3 linked regions of the Nitratireductor mangrovi genome follow. Each later gene encodes a partner of the first gene's protein in a complex. Links are inferred from orthologs where the notes say so. Each region holds a gene or a part of one and is shown on either strand. Other genes may lie near its edges. The genes, in order: FQ775_RS04375, pnp and eno.

Region 1 (3,457 bases):
TCTACGCTTATTGTGACGTCTCGCGCTTCTCCAATGACAGCATGGCGTTCGCACGCCGCATGATCCGGGAGGCGCACGTCGCCGCCACTCCGGGCCACGATTTCGACCCGGTCAACGGTCACCGCACGATGCGCTTTTCCTACGCCGGCGACCCAGCAGATATGATTGAAGCCATGGATCGGCTGGAGACCTGGCTGGCAAAATGATCTTTGCCGGAACTGCCTATCAAGGGGAACTGGCGAATCGAAGAAGGCCAGGGCGAACCCCGGCCTTCCTTTCAAATCGCCAGTCGGAGTGGGCTCAGAAAAAGCCCTTGCGCTGCCACCAGCCGGATTTGCGCGGTTTTTCCTCGGTCGGCGTCGGCTCCTCACTCGCGACCGTCGACGTCACGACCGGCTCGGCAGTGACCGCCGCTTCGGTCTCGGCAGGCGCGTCGGTCACCACCGGTTCGTCTTGAGCGGTAGCTTCGACCGCCTGGTCGGCTTCCACAACTGCTTCCGCCTTTGCCTCGGCCGGCTTCTTGCGCCGCGAACGGCTTTTCGCGGGTTTGGGCTTTTCGGCCTTCGGCGCAACGTCTGCGGCCTCGACAGGCTCATCCGGGCCGGCCGCTTCAGCGACTTCAGTGACGACATCCAACTGCGTTTCGTCGGCGGTCTCGGCGTTGTCGGTCGGCTCCGCCGAGATCACCGCTTCGTGGTCCGATGAATCCACCGCTGCGGCTTCGCCGTCGCGGTCACGCCGGCTTCTGCGTCCGCCGCGCTTGCCGCGCCGGCGCTTCTTGCGGTCCTGGCCGTCATCGTCACTGTCGGAACGACTTTCCGCTTCTGCGTCGTCTTCTTCAGCGGCGTCCGCCTCCCGGTCCTCCGGGATCGCCTCGCCTTCGGCGTCGCGGTCGCGCCCGCCACGCCTTCTGCGCCGGCGGCGCTTCTTGCGGGAGCGACCATCGTCCTGCTCGTCACCGTCTTCGGTCTCCGCACTGGCTTGATCGGCGAGTTCTTCGCTCTCTTCAATCTCCGCCGACACACCGATCGGCGAAAGGGCCTGTATGTCGACCGGGCGCTCCACTGGAGCGCCCTTCGAGATCAGGTAATGCTGTATGCCAATGTTTTCATCGGCTTCGATCGCGATCGTAAGCCCGAACCGCTCCTCGAGGTCGGCAAGGTTGGCGCGCTTGTGATTGAGCACGTAGAGCGCCGTCGCCACCGGGGTGCGCACGGTGATGTGATGCCGCGCATCCTTGAGCAGAAACTCCTCGATGGCGCGAACGACATGCAGTGCGACGGAGGAATCGGAGCGCACATGGCCGGTACCGCCGCAGTGCGGGCAGGGCTTCATGGTCGATTCCAGCACACTTGCGCGGATGCGCTGGCGTGACATCTCCAGAAGGCCGAAATGCGAAATGCGTCCAACCTGGATGCGGGCCCGGTCGTGCTTGAGGTGATCCTTGAGACGCTTCTCGACGGCGCGATTGTTGCGCTTCTCCTCCATGTCGATGAAGTCGATGACGATTAGGCCCGCCAGATCGCGCAGCCGCAGCTGCCGCGCGATTTCCTCGGCGGCCTCCAGATTGGTCTGGAGCGCAGTGTCCTCGATCGAGTGCTCCTTGGTCGAGCGGCCCGAATTGACGTCGATGGAAACCAGCGCCTCGGTCTGGTTGATGATGATGTACCCGCCGGACTTCAGCGTCACCTGCGGTTGCAGCATCTTGTCGAGTTGCGCCTCGACGCCGTGGCGCACGAAGATCGGCACCACGTCACGGTAAGGCTGGACGGCCTTCGCATGGCTGGGCATCAGCATGCGCATGAAGTCCTTGGCTTCACGATAGCCGTCGTCGCCGGAAACGAGGATCTCGTCGATTTCCTTGTTGTAGAGATCGCGTACCGAGCGTTTGATCAGGCTGCCTTCTTCATAGACTAGCGTCGGCGCCGTCGATTCGAGCGTCAGGGTTCGGACGTTCTCCCAAAGCCTCATCAGATATTCGTAGTCGCGCTTGATCTCGGCCTTGGTCCGGTTGGCGCCTGCCGTTCGCAAGATCACGCCCATGCCTTGCGGCACGTCGAGATGCTTGACCACGTCCTTGAGCCGCTTGCGATCTTGTGCGCTGGTGATCTTGCGCGAGATGCCGCCACCACGCGCGGTGTTGGGCATCAGGACCGAATAGCGTCCGGCCAGCGACAGATAGGTCGTCAGCGCGGCGCCCTTGTTGCCACGCTCCTCCTTGACCACCTGCACCAGCAGGATCTGACGCCGCTTGATGACTTCCTGTATCTTGTACTGCTTGCGCACCACGCGGCGCCGGCTCGGCAGTTCCTCCAGCGCATCTTCCGCGCCGACCGATTCGACTTCGCCATCGGCGTCGTCGCCGTTTTCGGCACCTTCGTCGTCGCTGCCCTGACGACCGCGGCTGCCACGGTCACGTCCACGCGGCTTGATGTCGTCCGCCTCCTTGCCGGCCTCGGAGAGGGACTCTTCCGCTGCAGGCACGGTGTCGGCAAGCTCCTCCGAAACGACATCGGCGTCGGTGCGGGCCGGCATCGCCGGGCCCTTGTCTTCATTGGCGTCGCCGTCAGCCTCGACTTGATCGACCGCGCTCACTTCGTCTGGCGCGTTGTCTTCCGATTCCTCGTCGCTTTCCTCGGCCGCGGCTTCAGAGGCCGACGTTTCCGAGCGGGCTTCACGGTCGCCGGGCTTGCTGCCCCGGCTGCGCCCGCGACGGCGGCGCTTGCCGCGCCCCCGCTCGCTGCGTTCCTCGCCGTCGTCGTCTTCATCCTCATCGGCGGCTTCGGCCTCGGCCTGAAGCAACGCCTGCCGATCGGCGACCGGGATTTGGTAATAGTCGGGGTGGATTTCGCTGAAGGCCAGGAAACCGTGCCGGTTGCCGCCATATTCGACGAACGCCGCCTGCAGCGACGGTTCGACGCGGGTCACACGGGCAAGGTAGATGTTTCCTTTGAGTTGTTTCTTGTCCTGGGACTCGAAATCGAATTCTTCAATCCTGTTGCCGCGCACCACGACGACGCGCGTTTCCTCCGGGTGGGAGGTGTCGATAAGCATCTTGTTGGGCATTATGGAAGTTCTCCCCGGCAGCGCAGCCCGCCGGCGGTCGCTGCAAAGCAGGCCGCACGGGTTTTGTCGGGAACGCAGTGCCGGAACATTTGTCCGCAGGCCGGGGCGTCCGCGTCGGCGAGTGCCGGCCCGCAGCCGCAACGGCGCGGGACAATCCGGCATTTGACCTCGGGGCGCAGATGGCCATTACAAAGCCTTTGGAACCGTTACAGACGAAGCCCGGCATCGCCGGACCAGCTTTTTGCTCATGAAGAGCCGGCGCGGAGCTTTGAGGACCGGCCGTTTTCTTACGCAAAGGCGTTCCGTTGTCAGGGATGCCTTGACGAAATTCTGTCGGGCCACCGGCGCGCCGAATCTCTGGCCGTCGCGCTACGTCGCTTCACCTCTGTCG
Region 2 (3,053 bases), 3.7 Mb from region 1 along the record:
CAAGAACCTGACCGAGCATTTCAAGAGCCACGCCAAGGACAATCATTCCCGGCGCGGCCTGCTCAAGCTGGTCTCGCAGCGCCGCTCGCTCCTCGACTACCTGAAGAGGAAGGACGAGAGCCGCTACCAGACCTTGATCGAGAAACTCGGTCTGCGTCGCTGATGTTCGGCCGGCGGATCCCGAAAGGGATCCGCCGTTCGGATATTGGGCCGGGACTTTCCGGCCCGCCCGGCTTCCGCTGGAAAGGAACGAGACGGAAGCCGCCCATGGACAGGTCATGGGGCAGGATTGCAGGACGCCCGGACGGCGCGCCAGACGCCGACATTCCGGACCTCCCGCTGTCTTGCCCATGGCTCGTCCGCAACGAAGCCAGTCGGAGGCGGCCCGCGCGCAACGCGCCGGGCTTGGTGCCTCCGCATATGAGAGACAAGACATGTTCAATCACCACAAAGTGGAAATCGAATGGGGCGGTCGTCCGCTCATCCTCGAAACCGGCAAGGTCGCGCGCCAGGCCGACGGCGCCGTCATCGCCACCTATGGCGAGACCGTCGTGCTCGCCACTGTCGTTTCGGAAAAACAGCCCAAGCCGGGCTTCGACTTCTTCCCGCTGACCGTCAACTACCAGGAAAAGACCTTCGCGGCCGGCAAGATCCCCGGCGGCTTCTTCAAGCGTGAAGGCCGTCCGAGCGAAAAGGAGACGCTAACCTCGCGTCTCATCGACCGGCCGATCCGTCCGCTCTTCGCCGAAGGCTACAAGAACGACACCCAGGTCGTGCTGACCGTGCTGCAGCATGACCTCGAAAACGATCCCGACATCGTCGCCATGGTCGGCGCTTCCGCCGCGCTGACGCTGTCCGGCGTGCCCTTCATGGGCCCGATCGGCGCCGCTCGTGTCGGCTACATCAACGGCGAATACGTGCTCAACCCGCATGTCGACGAGATGCCGGAATCCAAGCTCGACCTCGTCGTCGCCGGTACCGGCGATGCCGTTATGATGGTCGAATCGGAAGCGCATGAGCTTTCCGAGGAGGTCATGCTCGGCGCCGTCATGTTCGGCCACAAGGGCTTCCAGCCGGTGATCGACGCGATCATCAAGCTGGCCGAAGTGGCCGCCAGCGAACCGCGCGATCACCAGACCGCTGACCTGTCCGAGCTCGAATCGACCATGCTCGGCCTCGTCGAGGACGAGTTGCGCGCCGCCTACAAGATCACCGACAAGCAGGACCGTTACGCCGCCGTCGACGCCGCCAAGGCCAAGGTCAAGGCGACGCTTCTGCCCGAGGGCGCTGAAGAGACCGTGTGGTCGTCCGAGCAGGTCAACGCGGTGTTCAAGGAACTGCAGGCCAAGATCGTCCGCTGGAACATCCTCGACACCGGCCTGCGCATTGACGGCCGCGACCTGAAGACGGTTCGCCCGATCGTGTCGGAAGTCGGCGTCCTGCCGCGCACCCACGGCTCGGCCGTCTTCACCCGTGGCGAGACCCAGGCCGTCGTGGTCGCCACGCTCGGCACCGGCGAGGATGAGCAGTTCGTGGATGCCCTCACCGGCACCTACAAGGAAACCTTCATGCTGCACTACAACTTCCCGCCCTATTCGGTGGGCGAGACGGGCCGCATGGGTTCGCCGGGACGGCGCGAAATCGGCCACGGCAAGCTCGCCTGGCGCGCCATCCACCCGATGCTGCCGGGCGCCGAGCAGTTCCCCTACACGCTGCGCGTGGTCTCCGAGATCACCGAGTCCAACGGCTCGTCCTCGATGGCGACCGTCTGCGGCACCTCGCTGGCGTTGATGGATGCCGGTGTGCCGCTGGCCGCGCCGGTCGCCGGCATCGCCATGGGTCTCATCCTCGAGGGTGATCGCTACGCGGTGCTGTCCGATATCCTCGGTGACGAGGATCATCTCGGCGACATGGACTTCAAGGTCGCCGGCACCAGCGCCGGCATCACCTCGCTGCAGATGGACATCAAGATCGCCGGCATCACCGAGGAGATCATGAAGGTCGCGCTCGAGCAGGCCAAGGGCGGCCGCGAGCACATTCTCGGCGAGATGGCCAAGGCGATTTCCGAGGGCCGTTCGGAACTCGGCGAGTTCGCCCCGCGCATCGAGGTCATGACCATCCCGACCGACAAGATCCGCGACGTTATCGGCTCCGGCGGCAAGGTCATTCGCGAGATCGTCGAGAAGACCGGCGCCAAGATCAACATCGAGGACGACGGTACCGTCAAGATCGCCTCTTCCAACGCCAAGGAAATCGAGGCGGCCAAGAAGTGGATCCACACCATCGTGGCCGAGCCCGAGGTTGGCGAGATCTACGAGGGCACGGTCGTCAAGACCGCCGATTTCGGGGCCTTCGTCAATTTCTTCGGTCCCAAGGACGGCCTCGTCCACATCTCGCAGCTGGCGGCGGAGCGCGTCGCCAAGACCACCGACGTGGTCAAGGAAGGCGACAAGGTCTACGTCAAGCTGATGGGCTTCGACGAGCGCGGCAAGGTCCGGCTTTCCATGAAGGTCGTCGATCAGGAGACCGGCAAGGAAATCGCCAGGGAAAGGAAGAAGGAAGAGGCGGAAGGCACCGACGCCTGACGGCGGAGCCTTTCGACGGGACGGGCGGGCGCGCTTCGGGGGAAGCGCGCCCGTTTTCTTAGGTTTGGACCGCCAAGTGCGGTAATCCCCGGTGATGAACGACAGCGCCCACCGTACATTGTTCCACCCCTTCGAGACCGGCGACATCGCGCCGCCGGCAAGCGGCGCGCGTGCGCTCTTCCTAGGGGCGGTTCCTGATTTCCGTCTGCCGGAAGGTTTTGCGGCCGAACTGGCAGCGGTCCAGGGTTACCGTCCGCATTTTCTCGGCCTGCAGCGGCGCGGCATCCCCGCCACGCCGACCATCGAGGACAGCGGCTACGATCTCTCCTTGGTGCTTCTCGGCCGCCACAAGGGCGAGAACTTTCGCCGTCTCGCTGGTGCCCTTCGTGCAACCCGCGCGGGCGGTCTTGTGCTCGTGGCGGGCGGCAAGGCCGACGGCGTCGACAGTTTCCGCCGCAAGGTCGCCAA
Region 3 (3,041 bases), 540 kb from region 1 along the record:
CGGCTATCCCTATGGCTATCTCGGCCCCGAATCGGAAGCGCTGGCCAAGTCGCGCAACGAGGACAGCCCACCAGACCTGAAAGAAAGCTTCAATGGCGGGCCGGCGTCGGTACCAGAAGGGTTGACCGACGAGGATGCGCTCGCCTTCTGCTACGCGGCGACGATCTGGCCGGAGCGGCCGGTAGGCTTTCGCGAGGCGTGGCAGGCCTACTATGCCGAGATGGAGGATCTGGCTGCACGCATCATGCGTGTGTTCGCCACCGCGCTGAAGCTGCCGGAGGATTATTTCGAGGCGGCGATCAGCCGGCCGATCAGCGCGTTGAGAGCGCTGAACTATCCCGAGCAGGCAATCGCGCCAAAGCCCGGCCAGTTGCGGGCGGGCGCGCATACCGATTATGGCAGCCTGACGATCCTGTTGCCACAGGCCGGCTCCGGCGGGCTGGAAATCCGCGATCCCAGCGGCGAATGGCGTCCGGTGCCGCCGGTGCCCGGTGCTTTCATCATCAATATCGGCGACCTTATGGCGCTGTGGACGAACGACCGCTGGGTCTCAACCTTGCATCGCGTGGTGAACCCGCCGCCTGGTCCTTCGGGTTCGACGCGACGCCAGTCCTTTGCGTTTTTCCACCAGCCCAACTGGGACCAGGAGATCGCCTGCATCCCGTCCTGCCTCGAACCGGGCGCGGAACCCAGATACGAGCCAGTGCTTTCGGGTCCCTATCTGATGTCGAAGTTCCGGTCGACCGTGGCGCCAGCGGCCTGACGACGCCTGCGGCGCATTGCGTTTTCGACCGCTTCCGCTAAGAGAGGCGCGACTTTCCGATCGGAGCATGCGGGGCCGGATCGGGCCCGCCAGCCGCGCTCCACTCATCGACCGAGCGAGGGATCATCCATGACCGCCATCATCGACATCATCGGCCGCGAAATCCTGGACAGCCGCGGCAATCCGACCGTCGAGGTCGATGTGGTGCTGGAAGACGGCTCGATGGGGCGCGCCGCAGTGCCTTCCGGTGCATCGACGGGCGCGCATGAGGCGGTCGAACTGCGCGATGGCGGCAAGCGCTATCTCGGCAAGGGTGTCGAGCAGGCGGTCGACGCCGTCAATGGGGAGATTTTCGAGGCGCTGAGCGGCATGGAAGCGGAAAACCAGCTGCATCTCGACCAGATCATGATCGATCTCGACGGCACACCCAACAAGGGCCGGCTCGGCGCCAACGCCATCCTCGGTGTGTCCCTGGCGGTGGCCAAGGCGGCGGCCGAGGCTTCCGGCCTGCCGCTTTACCGTTATGTCGGCGGTGCCGGCGCGCATGTGCTTCCCGTCCCGATGATGAACATCGTCAATGGTGGCGCCCATGCCGACAACCCCATCGACTTCCAGGAATTCATGATCATGCCGGTGGGCGCGGACAGTTTTCGCGAGGCGCTGCGCTGGGGCGCGGAAATCTTCCACACGCTCAAGAAAGGCCTCAAGGAGGCCGGCCACAATACCAATGTCGGCGACGAAGGCGGGTTCGCGCCGAACATCAAGAGCGCCCAGGCTGCACTCGACTTCGTCATGAACTCGATCGAGAAGGCCGGCTACAAGCCGGGCGAGGATGTGGCGATCGCGCTCGACTGCGCGGCGACCGAGTTCTTCAAGGACGGCGACTATATCTACGAGGGGGAGAAGAAGACCCGCAATCCGAAGGCGCAGGCCAAATATCTCGCCAAGCTGGTCGCCGACTATCCGATCATCTCGATCGAGGACGGCATGGCCGAGGACGACTGGGAAGGCTGGAAGCAGCTGACCGATCTTGCCGGTGACAAGTGCCAGCTGGTCGGCGACGATCTCTTCGTCACCAACTCGGCGCGGCTGCGCGACGGCATCAAGATGGGCGTGGCCAATTCGATCCTAGTCAAGGTCAACCAGATCGGCACGCTTTCCGAGACGCTCGACGCAGTCGAGACAGCGCACAAGGCGCGCTACACGGCGGTGATGTCGCATCGTTCCGGCGAGACCGAGGACGCCACCATTGCCGACCTCGCGGTGGCGACCAATTGCGGGCAGATCAAGACCGGCTCGCTGGCGCGCTCCGACCGGCTGGCAAAATACAACCAGCTGCTGCGCATCGAGGAGGAACTCGGCCGGCAAGCGCGCTACGCCGGGCGCTCCATCCTGCGCGGCTGAGCGGCATTCGCGCATACCCGTAACCGGACGTTAAGCACGTCGCGGGCAAGGTGGCCGGGAAAGGAATCTCCCGGCAATGTGGACGCGTCAGTACAAGAAGCGCAACGGCGGCAAGTTCATCGTCCCGGTGCTGGCGGCGCTGTTCCTGACCTATTTCGGCTTCCATGCCTTCCACGGCGAGTTCGGCATCTACTCGAAATACCGCCTCGAGACACGCACGGTCGAGATGCTCGCCCGGCTCGAGGACAAGCGCGCCGAACGCCTTGAACTGGAGCGGCGCGTGCAGTTGCTGCACAACGGCACGCTGGAACGGGACATGCTCGACGAGCAGGCGCGGCGGGCGCTAAATCTGTCGGCGCCGGACGAACTCACCATCATGCGCCCGTTCGACGTCAACAATTAACTCATATCAAGTTAATTCAGCATAAGCCGAACAATAAGAACGGTTTAGCCGCATGCCAGCCATGCGTTTTTCCGCATGGCTGAAACCGCCAGCCCATGCTAGCCTTCCTGGAACAACTGGGAGGAGGCCAGTCTGTCATCCTCCCGCCTTGTCCGCAAAGAGACGCATACAGGGAGTGATGCATGAGCGCGGCGCCGAAACGCACCAAACGCCCGTCCGCCAAGACCAAGGCCGAAGCCGAGATCGCCGCGGTCGCCGCGATCAAGACCCCCAAGCCTGCCAATCTCACCAAGGAAGAAGAGCTTGCCGCCTATCGCGGCATGCTGCTGATCCGCCGTTTCGAGGAAAAGGCCGGCCAGCTCTACGGCATGGGTTTCATCGGCGGCTTCTGCCACCTCTATATCGGTCAGGAGGCTGTCGTCACCGGGCTCAAGATGGCCATGGAGGACGGCGACCAGATGATCACGGCCT

Evidence for each region.
Region 2: the proteins of FQ775_RS04375 (region 1) and pnp are in contact, whole or in part, in a cryo-EM structure (PDB 9QH0), measured with the Escherichia coli proteins. The link is inferred for Nitratireductor mangrovi from one-to-one orthologs.
Region 3: the proteins of FQ775_RS04375 (region 1) and eno are in contact, whole or in part, in a solved structure (PDB 2FYM), measured with the Escherichia coli proteins. The link is inferred for Nitratireductor mangrovi from one-to-one orthologs.

Annotation. Positions count from the first base shown.
Region 1 is NZ_CP042301.2:900,803-904,259, forward strand. The notes cover bases 101-3,405. They hold FQ775_RS04375 (Rne/Rng family ribonuclease), read right to left. Parts: upstream 3,067-3,405; coding sequence 301-3,066; downstream 101-300. Other genes in these bases: FQ775_RS04370 (pyridoxal phosphate-dependent aminotransferase), read left to right, coding at 101-206. Also shown: more of FQ775_RS04370, read left to right, coding at 1-100. UniProt on the Escherichia coli protein: Endoribonuclease that plays a central role in RNA processing and decay. Required for the maturation of 5S and 16S rRNAs and the majority of tRNAs. Also involved in the degradation of most mRNAs.
Region 2 is NZ_CP042301.2:4,587,388-4,590,440, forward strand. Bases 109-3,009 are described here. They hold pnp (polyribonucleotide nucleotidyltransferase), read left to right. Parts: upstream 109-434; coding sequence 435-2,585; downstream 2,586-3,009. Other genes in these bases: rpsO (30S ribosomal protein S15), read left to right, coding at 109-163; FQ775_RS22535 (class I SAM-dependent methyltransferase), read left to right, coding at 2,680-3,009. Also shown: more of rpsO, read left to right, coding at 1-108; more of FQ775_RS22535, read left to right, coding at 3,010-3,053. UniProt on the Escherichia coli protein: Involved in mRNA degradation. Catalyzes the phosphorolysis of single-stranded polyribonucleotides processively in the 3'- to 5'-direction. Also involved, along with RNase II, in tRNA processing.
Region 3 is NZ_CP042301.2:1,438,251-1,441,291, forward strand. What follows is about bases 141-3,029. They hold eno (phosphopyruvate hydratase), read left to right. Parts: upstream 141-892; coding sequence 893-2,167; downstream 2,168-3,029. Other genes in these bases: FQ775_RS07060 (isopenicillin N synthase family dioxygenase), read left to right, coding at 141-763; FQ775_RS07070 (FtsB family cell division protein), read left to right, coding at 2,244-2,570; pdhA (pyruvate dehydrogenase (acetyl-transferring) E1 component subunit alpha), read left to right, coding at 2,753-3,029. In the rest of the region: more of FQ775_RS07060, read left to right, coding at 1-140; more of pdhA, read left to right, coding at 3,030-3,041. UniProt on the Escherichia coli protein: Catalyzes the reversible conversion of 2-phosphoglycerate (2-PG) into phosphoenolpyruvate (PEP). It is essential for the degradation of carbohydrates via glycolysis.